Regions from separate parts of the Lysinibacillus sp. NPDC097231 genome, predicted to be linked through region 3. Evidence: riboswitches for the same ligand, from Rfam matches in the RefSeq annotation. Region 3 holds a riboswitch; each other region holds the start of a gene.
What was found. A riboswitch is a leader RNA that binds a small molecule or an ion and turns the genes downstream of it on or off. The one in region 3 is predicted to bind cobalamin.

Region 1 (4,288 bases), on a different contig from region 3:
AAATAGCGGCAATCCCAAACCAGTTTTTCGTGCTATAGGTAACATCCTCTTGCCAATAAACAGTTTCACCACCGCGTGCCTGCATCGCATTGTTTAGTTCACGACTTCGTTGGAACATCTCAGCTAATAACGCCGCAATCAGCATTGATACAGAGCGTAGCCATTGCTTAGGGGAGTGGTAACCAAGCCGAGCCTGCTGAGCGAGGTGAATTTTTTGCATGCTGTCTAGAAAAATAAAAATAAAACGATACGTTAATTCTACTAGCTCCACGAATAAAACGGGAAGCCGCCATTGTCGCAGAACATGACAAATAGATTGTACGGATGTCGTGAGAATTAAAAAATATAAACAGCTAATGCTACCAAGAACGATGAAGAAAAGCTGCTTTGCTGTTTCTATGCTCGCGCTACCGACAAAAATGGTCAGACCTTTAAAAGAAAATGACCAAATGTAAGTAGGGAGCGTGCTTGTCGAGGGCGCTATAGAAATTAAAATGGACACTAAGCTAGACAGTAAAAAAAATCCCGGTAGCAATAGTAATTTTACGTAATATTTAATAGGGATTTTTGCGCCTACAATGATAAAAGCACTCATTACAATAAATGTAATGAGTGAAATCCGTTCATCTCTCATGATAAGCGACAATAATAGTAATCCTAGGGAAAATGTCATTTTTTCTAGCGGATGAATCGATACTAGCTTATTCAAATATGCATACTTGTCAATGAGTAACATCGGCTTAACCCTCTTTATGTTTGCCGCGCATCAAGCCGATAAAATAGCCGATAAAACCAGCGCCTATAGCAGCTTGTAGTGCGAATAATAAGCTTTCAATTTCACCACTTGGTGGCTCCCATAAGCTTTCAAACCATGGCTCGTAGTCAGCATTTATTTCACCAATTGCTGCTTCCGCTTCACCGTCAGCCCCTTCAAATTCTGCTCCCTTTTGTACGAAAAGTGGGATGATTGCCAATAACACAACAATTGCTAATAACAGTAGATTTTTTTTCATTCTAGTGTGCCTCCTTTGTTGAGAAAACACGTAAGGCTTTTAATTCGCTCACATTGTATTTTTTCAAGAAATTTATCACGACTACTGTTAAAATCCCTTCACTAACAGCAAGCGGAATTTGAGTTATCGCAAATATACCAGCGAACTTTGTAAATGAAGCCATAAAGCCTCCTACCTCAGAAGGGAAGGCAAGAGCTAGTTGTACCGAAGTGATAACATATGTACCTAGATCACCAAGCATTGCAGCTAAAAACACAGCTACAGAAAACGATAAACCCATTTTTTGCGAGCCTTTAAATACATAATAAGCAATTATCGGGCCAGCAATTGCCATGGAAAAGGCGTTTGCACCTAAAGTTGTAAGCCCCCCATGTGCTAAAAGTAAAGCTTGGAATAATAATACGATTGTTCCAATTACACTCATAGCCAATGGTCCAAAAAGAACAGTACCAAGCCCAACACCAGTTGGGTGCGAGCAACTTCCCGTTACAGACGGGATCTTTAATGCTGAAAGCACAAATGCAAAGGCACCTGATAGACCTAGTATCATTTTTGTTTCAGGATTTTCATCAATTGTTTTGCGAATTGAACGTAATCCTAAAATAATAAATGGAATCGAAATGACCCACCAAAAAATGGCCCATTCCATTGGTAAAAAGCCCTCCATGATATGCATGGCGAATGCACGATTTGGCACGAATAAAAATGCCAGTAAGAAATAACTAAGTTTCCAACCAGAGAATTTCAATATTGCTCCTCCTCACATTTAATTTTTTCGATTGTAGCGTGCGTTAATCAATTTCGCCTTAGCGTAATTGTTGCTGGCGCTTCGCTTTCGCACAGAAAACATTTGTTGCTGGCGCTTCGCTTTCGCTACAGAAAACATTTGTTGAATAAAGATAAAAAAAAAGCACTTCTCCGAAATTGGAAAAGTGCATAGCTAAAAAAGCAAATAAAATTCTAATCTGCTTAGCCGCACACCCATCCTCGTAGGCTGAAACGATCACATATTTTTCGGCAGGTCTCCTGGCTTTAGTTCATCGTTTTATAGGTCTTCCCATCTCTTTGACAGTGACATCATCTATAAAACTCCCTAGTACAGTGGCGGGACCGCGCCGGACTTAAACCGGCTTCCCTTTTAAGCGAAATGGTTATCATTCCGCACCGAAAAAAGATGAAATTGTGAGATTTCACGACAAAGTGTAACACGCTTTTCCATAAATATGCTATCTTTTTTATGAAAAAAATTTTTAAATTAAATGTCAATGTAGAAAATTTTAAAAATGTTCCCTCTTTGGATATTTGATGGGTATTTTAATAAAAATGTCACAAATAAAAAAAGAAATATTGAAATTTTAAAATAATAAGACTATGATAGAAACAGTTTTCTATTCATTTACCAGAAATATAATTTAATATAAAAACATCAATAAGTGCTCGATTACTTCGAGATAATAGGGAAATCGGTGAGAATCCGATACAGCCCCCGCTACTGTAATAGCTGATGAAATCGCAAAAGCCACTAGTTTGAAACTTGGGAAGGCGCGAAAGTAAAAGGAAGCTTAAGTCAGGAAACCTGCTTATATGATGATGCATGTAAACTTTTCGGAGGGAGAAGTTGAAGCGAGAGCGAGTACCTGTATATATTCGTTTTTATTTAGCTTCTACAAAACCTTTACTCTTCGTCTAGAGTAAAGGTTTTTTTCTTTTTCCTAAAAGTATTTGAGGGGAGAACAACGATGACAACTTGGAATTTAGAGGGTATGAAAACGCATCTTTTTATTTGCAACGGCAGTAGCTGTATGAATAAAGATGCAGAGGACATTACCCAAGCTATCCGTGACGAAATACAGATACAAGCGCTTGATAAAGAAATACATACGACAAGAACACGTTGTAATGGCAGATGCAAGGATGCTTGTGTTGTCATTGCCTATCCACAAGGGAATTGGTACCGTGTGCCGACAACGGAGCATGGAAGAGCCCTGGTGCAAGATTTACAGCATGAACTATTACATCAGGAGCATGTCTTTACACTTCGTGAAGGTACGTTACAGCGGACAGCTCAAACGACAGCTATTAAAGGCATCGAAAAGGTGAAAGAGGGGTAACAACATGGCGCAAAAAGGGAAGATTTTCGTAGTTGGCTTTGGACCTGGAGATTTTAATCATATTACGCATCGTGCTGTAGAGGCATTACAGCAAAGTGATATGATCATTGGCTATAAAACCTATGTGGAGCTTATTCAGGATTTAGTAAGTGCCAAGGCGATCGTTAGTACAGGTATGACAGAAGAAGTTTCACGTGCACAGGAAGCGGTGCGCCAAGCGGAGGCAGGGAGTATCGTATCGGTTATTTCCAGTGGTGATTCAGGTGTTTATGGAATGGCTGGATTAGTGTATGAGGTATTAATCGAGCTAGGTTGGACAGAAGCAACTGGTGTTGAGGTAGAGATTGTTCCAGGTATTTCTGCTATTAATTCGTGTGCTAGTTTACTAGGTGCTCCGATTATGCATGATGCCTGTACCATTAGTTTGAGTGACCATTTAACACCTTGGAATTTAATTGCGAAACGAGTAGAAGCTGCTGCAATGGCGGATTTTGTTATTGCACTTTATAACCCAAAGAGTGGTCGTCGTACGAGACAAATTGTAGAGGCACAGCGAATTTTATTAGAATATCGTTCGCCAGATACACCGGTGGGACTTGTCAAAAGCGCGTATCGTGACCGCCAGGAAATTACGATGACCACTTTAGCAGAAATGCTTAAACATGATATCGGCATGTTGACAACGGTTATTATCGGGAATTCATCTACGTTCTTCTATGACAATAAAATGATTACACCGCGTGGATATCAGCGCAAATATACACTTGGTGAAGAAAAACAACCGCTACGACCACATCAACGTCTGAGAGAAGAAAATGAACCATGGGCAATGAATCAAGAAACAGGACAAGCGCGTAATGATTTTGCGACAGACCCAAATGCAAATCGTATACAGCCCAGTTTAGCTATAACACCTGATCCAAATCCTAAAAAAACATCACTTGAAATGGCGACAAAAGCTCTAGCGATGGTGAAGGGAACGGATGCCGTAAAGATAACACCTAAGCTTGTTCAACAACAAATTGAATCCATTTTTGAATTAGCTGTTAGTCCAGGGGTAGCCAATAAGTTTTTTACGCCTCAACAAATGATGACGTTAGCTGAGGTAGTTGGAGAAGAAGGAACGATGGAGTATACACCAGACCATCAAATTCATTTGAAAAT
Region 2 (4,288 bases), on a different contig from region 3:
GGGATGAATGTAGGGATGAATCCCCGCGGAGTGAAGGTGAAATACCCGCGCGTCAGCAAAGAATACCCGCGAAGTGAAGAGAAATACCCGCGCGGAAGGGAAGAATACCCGCGAAGTGAAGAGAAATACCCGCGCGTCAGTAAAGAATCCCCGAGAAGTGAAGGGAAATACCTGCACGCAAGCAGAATCCCCGCTGAGCAGAGGCAAAAACCCGCCCCACCAGCAAAAAACTGTACTTGATTCAATTCATCAAGTACAGTTTTTTTTGATTTATTTCAGGCAATGCATTGCTGCTTGCGCTTCATCCCACGGAACGGAGTAGCCCTTGCCTTTTGCGCAAAAAATACTAGAGGACGAATACTCAGGATCGGCATTTTTATCGTAGCCAATTTGGGTAATAATTTCTTCTGTATTATGGCACGCATCATAGCCATCAAATTGTAGAGAGAGTGCACCTTTACCATTGGTGTAGGCAGCAAAGGTTGTGCTGTAGCTCATAAATGTTGCGACAGGGGCACGGCCCGTTAAAGTTACATCATTTTCTGTGATGATTGGCGTGCCAAATGTACCTGATGCTTGCTGGATATCGGTCATCATGCGACCGATAAAATCACTAGGGGCTTTGAGCTTAAAGCGGTAATAAGGCTCTAGTAGCACATTTTCTGCTTGTTCAAGTCCTTGTCGTAATGCACGGAAAGTGGCCTCTCGAAAATCGCCACCTTCTGTATGCTTAATATGTGCACGCCCTGTTAACAGGGTGAAACGGATATCTGTTACAGGAAAGCCTGTTAACAATCCGTGATGGTCGCGCTCGAAAAGATGTTTTTCAATGAGCCGCTGATGCCCAACCGATAAATCGTCTGCATGGCAAGCATTGATAAATGTATGACCAGTCCCACGTGTATTTGGCTCCATTAATAAATGGACTTCTGCATAGTGCTTTAATGGCTCAAAATGGCCGTAGCCTGTGACCGTTGTGGCGATCGTTTCCATATATAAAATTTGTGGCTCTCCGAATGACACGTCTAGTGAAAAACGGTTGTTGAGCACTTCGACAAGAACCTCGAGTTGGATGACACCCATAATATGTACATGAATTTCTTGAAATTTCTCATGCCAAACCACACGTAAGGAAGGCTCTTCCGCTTCAAGGACACGAAAAACTTTTAAGACTTCCTTAATATGCTGATCGCCGTCATATTGTACATTGGCCTGCAAGGTTGGCACTAATTCATAGGGCTGCGGGTTGCTAGAATGACCAATGCTAGCCCCAATGTTTGCTAGACTAAGCCCTTTTACTGCGAATATCTCCCCAGCTGTAACCTCTTGTACAGTTTCGTAACGACTTCCGTTATATAATCGAATCTCCGTCACTTTTTCGGTTACATCGCCAAACGAAAATTCATCACGAACATGTAACGTTCCTTGTAAAGCTTTGATAAAAGTTAAGCGTTGATGTCCATCATGGCGAATTTTAAACACTTCGCCTTGAAATGGTTTTTCAGTATTAAAATGTGTCTCCGTAAGTAATGGGAGCTGGGCTAGAAATTCCTTGATCCCTACATCTTTTAAAGCGGAGCCAGCAAAGCACAAAAAGGCCTTTTCCTGTTTAACCATCGCTTGGAGATGAGGTAGACAGCGAGAGCTTTCTAATGTTTCGCTAAGAAAAGCATCGAGAAGCTGCTCATCTCGTTCTGCGAGCCATTCCATCATGTCATAGGGAACGTTGTCAGAACGGAGCAGTTCATCTACTAATAATACATCCTCAGAGCAATCTTTTCGAAGCTGTGCCATAACACCTTCAACATTTGCACCTTCACGATCCGTTTTATTGATAAAGAAGAAGGTTGGCACATGATATTGGCGTAATAGTTGCCACACCGTTTCGGTATGACCTTGTACGCCCTCGACGGCACTAATAATAATGATGGCATAATCCATCACCCGAATAGCACGCTCCATCTCTGGAGAGAAATCGACGTGCCCAGGTGTATCGATTAATGTGTATGTATCGTTGCCAATCGTCATGCGGCCTTGCTCGGCAAAAATTGTAATACCTCGTTGACGCTCCAACTCATGATTATCCAGAAATGTATCCTGATGATCCACTCGTCCACGGGCCTGAATACTGTTTGTATGAAAAAGTAATTGCTCTGAAAATGTTGTTTTTCCTGCATCAACATGAGCGAGTACTCCAATCGTTTTATGCATAATAAAATCCTCGTTTCTATTCTTCGTTCGTTATTATTGTAACAGAATTAAGTTGAAAAATATTTCGTGTAAAATAGTTAGTGATGATGTCGGAATAGTGCTAAAATATTCATGATTATTATGAAATGGATTTTTTTGTGAGATTGCGAACAAAATTTTCTTCTGCTAGTCTAGCATTAACATTTCCAACAAAAATATAACAACCTATTGGTGCAAATGGCCTTTGTCATTTGCTTAAAAGGGAAATCGGTGCGAATCCGATGCTGTCCCGCAACTGTAAATGGGGAGTCTATACATGATGCCACTGTAGCCACGCTATGGGAAGGCGTATAGATGATGAACCTAAGCCAGGATACCTGCCAATATGTATTTTTTACTAGAAACCACGAGGATGGAGATAGTGAATAGGTTGAAGAAACCGTCTTTCACTATGCTTACCTCTTGGAAACAAGGGGATTTTTTTATGCCCTTTTTTAAAACGTACTTAGTAGCAAAGAAGTCTGCTGATTTCTTTCTATAGATTGCACAACAAAGGAGAAAAGGATATGAAGAAATGGAAAAGCATGTGGCTCGTCTTTGCCATAGCCCTGCTCGCTATATTGGGCGCGTGTAATGCGAAGGAAGGGGCTACACAGAGTGGGAAGATAGAGCCTTCACAAGCGGAAACGACAGAAATAACAATTGACAATAATGGTACAACTCAAGTATATAAAGAGGCACCCAAAAAAGCGATTAGCTTAAATCAGCATGTCACAGAAATTATGCTAGCTTTAGGCTTAGAGGATTCAATGGTAGGTACGGCGTATTTAGACGACAAAATCTATGAGCCGCTACAAGCTGCTTACGATAAAGTGCCAGTGTTAGCTGAACAATATCCCGCAAAGGAACAGGTCATCGATGCAGAAGCGGACTTTTTATATGGAGGCTGGAAAAGCGCCTTTGGAGAGAAAGGTGTTGGTACTCCGGAAGAGCTTGAGGCATTAGGAATTCACACGTATTTGCATACAGCCTCTAATATGACGAAACCAACTTTAGAAGATATTTTCACAGATATCCGAAATATCGCGAAAATTTTCCGTGTCGAGGATCATGGAGAAGCATTAATTGCACAAATGACGAAAGACGTTGATGATGTTCGTGCAAAATTACCTCAAAATGGAGAAAACCTACGTGTTTTAGTGTTTGACGGTGGTGATAAAGATGTCTTTACTGCTGGACAAAACTTTATGAATGAACTTGTGACCATTGCTGGCGGTAACAATGTTTTTGGTGATGTGGAATCGGGTTGGACAACTGTTTCCAAGGAAGATGCTGTGGATCGTAATCCCCAAGTGGTGGTTGTCATTGATTACGGAGAAACAACAGCAGAGGAAAAAATTAATTTCTTAAAAAATGATCCGGCATTAAAGGAAATAGCAGCAGTGAAAAATGAATGCTTTGTCATCCTACCATTATCAGCGGCGTCTGAGGGGGTTCGTGCTGCAGAAGCGATTCAAATTTTGGCAAAGGGCTTCTATCCTGACAACTTTTAAACTATCATTAGGAGCTAGCAATTTGCTAGCTCCTTTTTCATAAGGAGAGTTATCAATGAATGCATTTCGTTCGAATATACCAGACAAAACATTTGAAAAGCTAAATCACAATGGAGAATTTACACGTCTTGCTGTAAACCCAGGTATTATTAATAAACATTATACAGCACCGCAGTTTCAAACCATCGCTAAGGTCGTTGGGGACACTGGTGCCATCAAATATTCTGCATCCTACAGTATGTTATTGTCGATTCCAACTGTTGATGTAGCTAGAACAATAGAGGAGCTACAGGACGCTGGCTTGTATGTGGTTATGCCAGGCCCTATTGTATCGATGAAAGCCTGTGATTTTTGCGATGGCGATATGATGGAGGCAGCACCGATGACAGAAAAGCTCTATCATTCATTAGAAGGAACCGCTGTCCCGACAAGATTACGTGTCAACGTCAATGGCTGTGCATCTGCCTGCTATAATGCGGTTTATGATGATATTGGCCTTGTCTATCAAAAGGATAGCTTTGATGTCTATTTAGGGGCAGTGCCAA
Region 3 (4,288 bases):
GCTGATGGGCAATGTCTAAATGATTCGTTGGCTCATCTAGCAGCAATACTTCCGCTGTCTGCGCAAGAGCTTGTGCTACAAAAACTCTTTGTTGCTCACCACCAGACAAAAATTCCATTGGTGCTTGTTCATAGCGTTTTACACCTGTTTGAACCATTGCATGTTGTACTGCTTGTTCATCACGCTCAGTCCAGCTAGAGAAGAAGCCTGTTTGATGTGGATACCGTCCAAGTGATACCGCCTCACGTACACTGTTTGAAAAGGCATTCGCATGCAGTTGTGGCAATACTGCCATTTTTTTTGCCAATGCCCGAGCATTGTATGTGTTAATGTTTTTACCATCTACTAATATAGTGCCAGTGGTTGCTGGCAGTATGCCGCTCATAACTTTTAACAATGTGGATTTCCCGCTACCATTAGGCCCTAAAATACCTAGTATTTTTCCTTTTTCAACAGTAAAACTTATATCCTTAACGATTGGTACGTTTTCATAGCCACCAGAAAGATGTTCAACAACAATCACGCCCGTACCCCCTTGCTTCTACGTTGCTGATAAAAAATATAGGAAAAGACAGGCGCTCCAATAAATGCAGTAATTACACCAATAGGTAGCTCTCTTGGCATAATAATTGTTCGCGCTATTAAATCACATATAATCAGCAAAGTTGCGCCATTTAAAAATGATAATGGCAATAAATGACGATGATCTGAGCCCCAAATCATCCTTGTCATATGCGGTACAACTAAACCCACAAAACCAATCGTTCCAGAAACAGCTACCGCCGCTCCTGTCAACATTGACCCACCTACTAAAATCAAATATTTACTGCGCTTCACATTGACACCTAAATGCTTTGCACGTTCCTCTCCATATAGCAGAACATTCAGTTCTCTTCTTTGTGTCCAAAGTATAATAGAGCCAATTATTACAAATGGAATAATCATCTGAACAAAAGGCCAGCCCCGCATCGATACTGAGCCGAGCAGCCATCCGATAACTTGTCGTAACTCCTCACCAGATAATGCTATCATTAAGGAAATTAAAGAACCTAAAAATGAACTAAATATGATCCCTGTTAAAATAAGTGTTTCCATTTTCAATGAACGGTCCACCATTCTTGCAAAACTCATGACAGCTACCATCGTTAATACTGCACCTATCATACTGAACGTTGGTAGTGCATACAGGCCAACTACGGGTATAGATATGCTGAAGAAAATCGTCATTACTGCGCCAACTGATGCACCTGAGGAAACACCTAAAGTATAAGGGTCAGCTAAAGGATTTTTTAATAGGCCTTGGAATGCTGCTCCTGCAATGGCAAGAGATGCCCCAACAAGCCCTGCCAACAAGACTCGTGGCAAACGAATTTTCCATAAAATATTGGCAGCTGTTTCATCAGCCGCCTTATTCCACAATACTTCTAGTGGAATATGGACCGAGCCTATAGCTACGCCACACCAAATACTTATGATAAGAAGCGTAATGGCTGTTACATAGGCAGTAACTATTCTACTCACTTGAACGCCTCTGGGTAGATGGCTTTCGCTAATTCCTCAAGACCATCTGCTAAACGAGGACCTTGACGACTTGTCGTATTTTCATCTACTTGCACTATTGCTTTATTTTTCACGGCATTAATTGTCTCAAAGCCTGCACGTTGTGGAATTTTCGTTAAAATATCAGGTACATAATTATATGTCACTACAATGACATCTGGATTTTTTACGATAATTTGTTCAGCATCGATTTTATACCAGTCATTTGAATCTGCAGCTACATTTTCTGCGTGAATCATATCAAGCATTACATTCATAAATGTACCATTACCAGTAGTATAAATTTCTGGCTCATCAGATGCTTCTACAAACACTTTCTTTGGCTCAACACCTTCTAATTTTGCTTGAATCTCTTCCACTTTGGCTTTCATATTAGCAATAATTTTTTCAGCTTCAGGTAATTTCCCTGTTGCACGACCAAGTTGTTCAATTGTAGTGTACGTTTCATTAAAGTCCTTCGCATTTGTAACAACAAAAACCTTCACACCCGCAGCTTCGAGCTGTTCAATTGCTCCTTCAGAAAATGACATACTTGATTCATGAGCAAAAACGATATCTGGTTTTAGGGCAATAATTTGCTCAACATTATATTCCATGCCGCCAACCTTTTCTTTTTTAGTTGCCTCCGCTGGATAATCGTCATTGTCTGTTACACCAACTATTTCATTATTTAAGCCAAGTCCAAATAAAATTTCTGTGTTACTTGGAATAAGAGAGACTATTTTTTCTGGAGCGGCTTCAAGCGTAATATCCTTGCCAGTAGCGTCCGTAACTGTGATTGGGAATGTTGCTTCGTCCACTTTTGATGTCTCTTGTTGTTTTTGTTGCTCAGAAGATAACGGCTTTTCATTTGTTGCCTCTTTTGTATTACATGCAGCAAGCAAGCCAATAGCTAAAAATGCTGATAATCCTATTTTCCAAAATTTCTTCATGTTAATCCTCCTCGTATATCTGTAAGTATATCTTTATGACCTGTTTTTCTGATTGATCGATACATTTCGATTAGTTACCGACGAACATTGTGAATTTATCGCCCACTTTTTCAAATTTATCGACAGCGATCTTACAAAACAAATACCCCTCATCACAATAAGATGAGGGGGGCAAATTTGCACAAAAATATGTATACAAAATCCACCACCCTATCCTCGTAGGCTGCAACGTGTTTCTATAAAGGCAGGTCTCCTGGCTCGTGCTCCATACGCTTTTTCAAGCCTTCCCGAAAATTTTCAGTGGCGTAGATTGAAAAAACTCGCACATACAGTGGCGGGACCGCATCGGAGTTTCACCGACTTCCCTTTTCACTTTACATAAGTAAAGAACCTTTATAATATTCAGTTGATTGTATTATACATGAAAATGAAAGAAGTCGCCTCCATTCGAGACGACTTCTAAACAGTTAAACTATATCTAAAAAATACTGTACCGTTTTCATCGGTGCACCCATTTCTCGTAATGCCCATGTGTGCTCTAAATAAATATCTGCTAGCTTATCATATTTTCCACCAAATCTATGAGCCCATTCGACTGCTACAACACTTTCATATAAATGTGCCATTTTTTCAGCAATCTCTTTTGCCTCAAACGTTTTCGTTGCTTCATCTAAATAGCTAAATGTTTGCAATGTGGATTCTAGTTTCACTAATTGCTTCTCAACAATTTTAACCAGTCGACTGTCCGTAAGTTTTTCTAAACGTTGCTGCATTACGCGAACAAATAATTCATGCGCCTGAAACTTATCAACTAAACGAATTAGTTCTAATGCCAAAATATTGGCAGTTCCCTCCCACACAGTAAGCACCTGTGCATCTCTTAATAAACGAGGTGTAACGAAATCTTCAATATAGCCATTTCCACCATGTAATTCAATGGCTTCACTAGCATAATGTACAGCTTGCTCTGCCGTTTCTCTTTTCATGATAGCAATATTTAAGCGATTCATAATGATGTCTTGTTCATTGCCCTGTCCAGTTGTTACTTTATCGTACAGCTGAATAAGATCAAAAACTGTGGCAACTTCTACATGAAGCTTGGCAGCAAATTTCCCTAGTGTGTCCTGAATCATAGGATATTGTGTTAAAGGCTTCCCAAATGCAAAACGATTTGTTACATAATGCTTTGCCTCTAAATAACCTCGACGCATAATGCCTATAGAGGCAACAGCATTGCAAATCCTTGATAAATTAAGTGCCTCTAGCATGTAATAAATTCCTTTATTCGGCTCGCCTACAACATATGCTACTGCACCATCAAATTCAACCTCACCAGAAGGTACCGCTCTAACGCCAAGTTTATCTTTTAAACGACGAATACGAAGATGATTAACAGTACCATCCTCCTTATGCCAAGGAACCGCAAACAAAGTTAAGCCTTTTGAGCCAGCCGGTGCCCCCTTCAGACGTGCCAATACCATGGCAACTCCACACATCCCTGCATTGGATGCAAAATATTTCTCGCCATATAAACGGTACTGATTTCCTTCCAGTCTTGCCTCTACAACATTCGCACCAACATCTGAGCCACCTTGACGCTCCGTTAAAAATGTCGCTCCTTCATAAAGCTCAGTATCGCCTGTTGCACAAACATGTGGTAAAAAGCGCTCCTTCACCTCATCACTTGCGTAATGATCGAGTAAATAAGCCGTTGCCATTGTTAAAGTTACAGGACAATAAAAGCCAGGCTCAGCATGGGACAGTAAATACCCTTGAGCAAAGCTATACACATAGTT

Region 1: it holds a riboswitch for cobalamin, as region 3 does, so the genes downstream of both, ACIQXF_RS18925 ((2Fe-2S) ferredoxin domain-containing protein) here and ACIQXF_RS05130 (ABC transporter substrate-binding protein) in region 3, are expected to answer to the same signal.
Region 2: it holds a riboswitch for cobalamin, as region 3 does, so the genes downstream of both, ACIQXF_RS19200 (ABC transporter substrate-binding protein) here and ACIQXF_RS05130 (ABC transporter substrate-binding protein) in region 3, are expected to answer to the same signal.

What each region holds. Positions count from the first base shown of each region.
Region 1 is NZ_JBIWDH010000038.1:1,233-5,520, forward strand. It holds gene cbiQ (cobalt ECF transporter T component CbiQ) at 1-709, opposite strand, end outside; gene ACIQXF_RS18915 (energy-coupling factor ABC transporter substrate-binding protein) at 741-1,013, opposite strand; gene ACIQXF_RS18920 (energy-coupling factor ABC transporter permease) at 1,015-1,761, opposite strand; cobalamin riboswitch at 2,013-2,197, opposite strand; cobalamin riboswitch at 2,428-2,612, shown strand; gene ACIQXF_RS18925 ((2Fe-2S) ferredoxin domain-containing protein) at 2,753-3,124, shown strand; gene cobJ (precorrin-3B C(17)-methyltransferase) at 3,129-4,288, shown strand, end outside.
Region 2 is NZ_JBIWDH010000039.1:3,171-7,458, reverse strand. It holds gene ACIQXF_RS19205 (GTP-binding protein) at 271-2,211, opposite strand; cobalamin riboswitch at 2,403-2,589, shown strand; gene ACIQXF_RS19200 (ABC transporter substrate-binding protein) at 2,757-3,743, shown strand; gene ACIQXF_RS19195 (precorrin-3B methylase) at 3,799-4,288, shown strand, end outside.
Region 3 is NZ_JBIWDH010000005.1:15,104-19,391, forward strand. It holds gene ACIQXF_RS05120 (adenosylcobinamide amidohydrolase) at 1-523, opposite strand, end outside; gene ACIQXF_RS05125 (FecCD family ABC transporter permease) at 520-1,521, opposite strand; gene ACIQXF_RS05130 (ABC transporter substrate-binding protein) at 1,518-2,492, opposite strand; cobalamin riboswitch at 2,719-2,902, opposite strand; gene ACIQXF_RS05135 (acyl-CoA dehydrogenase family protein) at 2,960-4,288, opposite strand, start outside.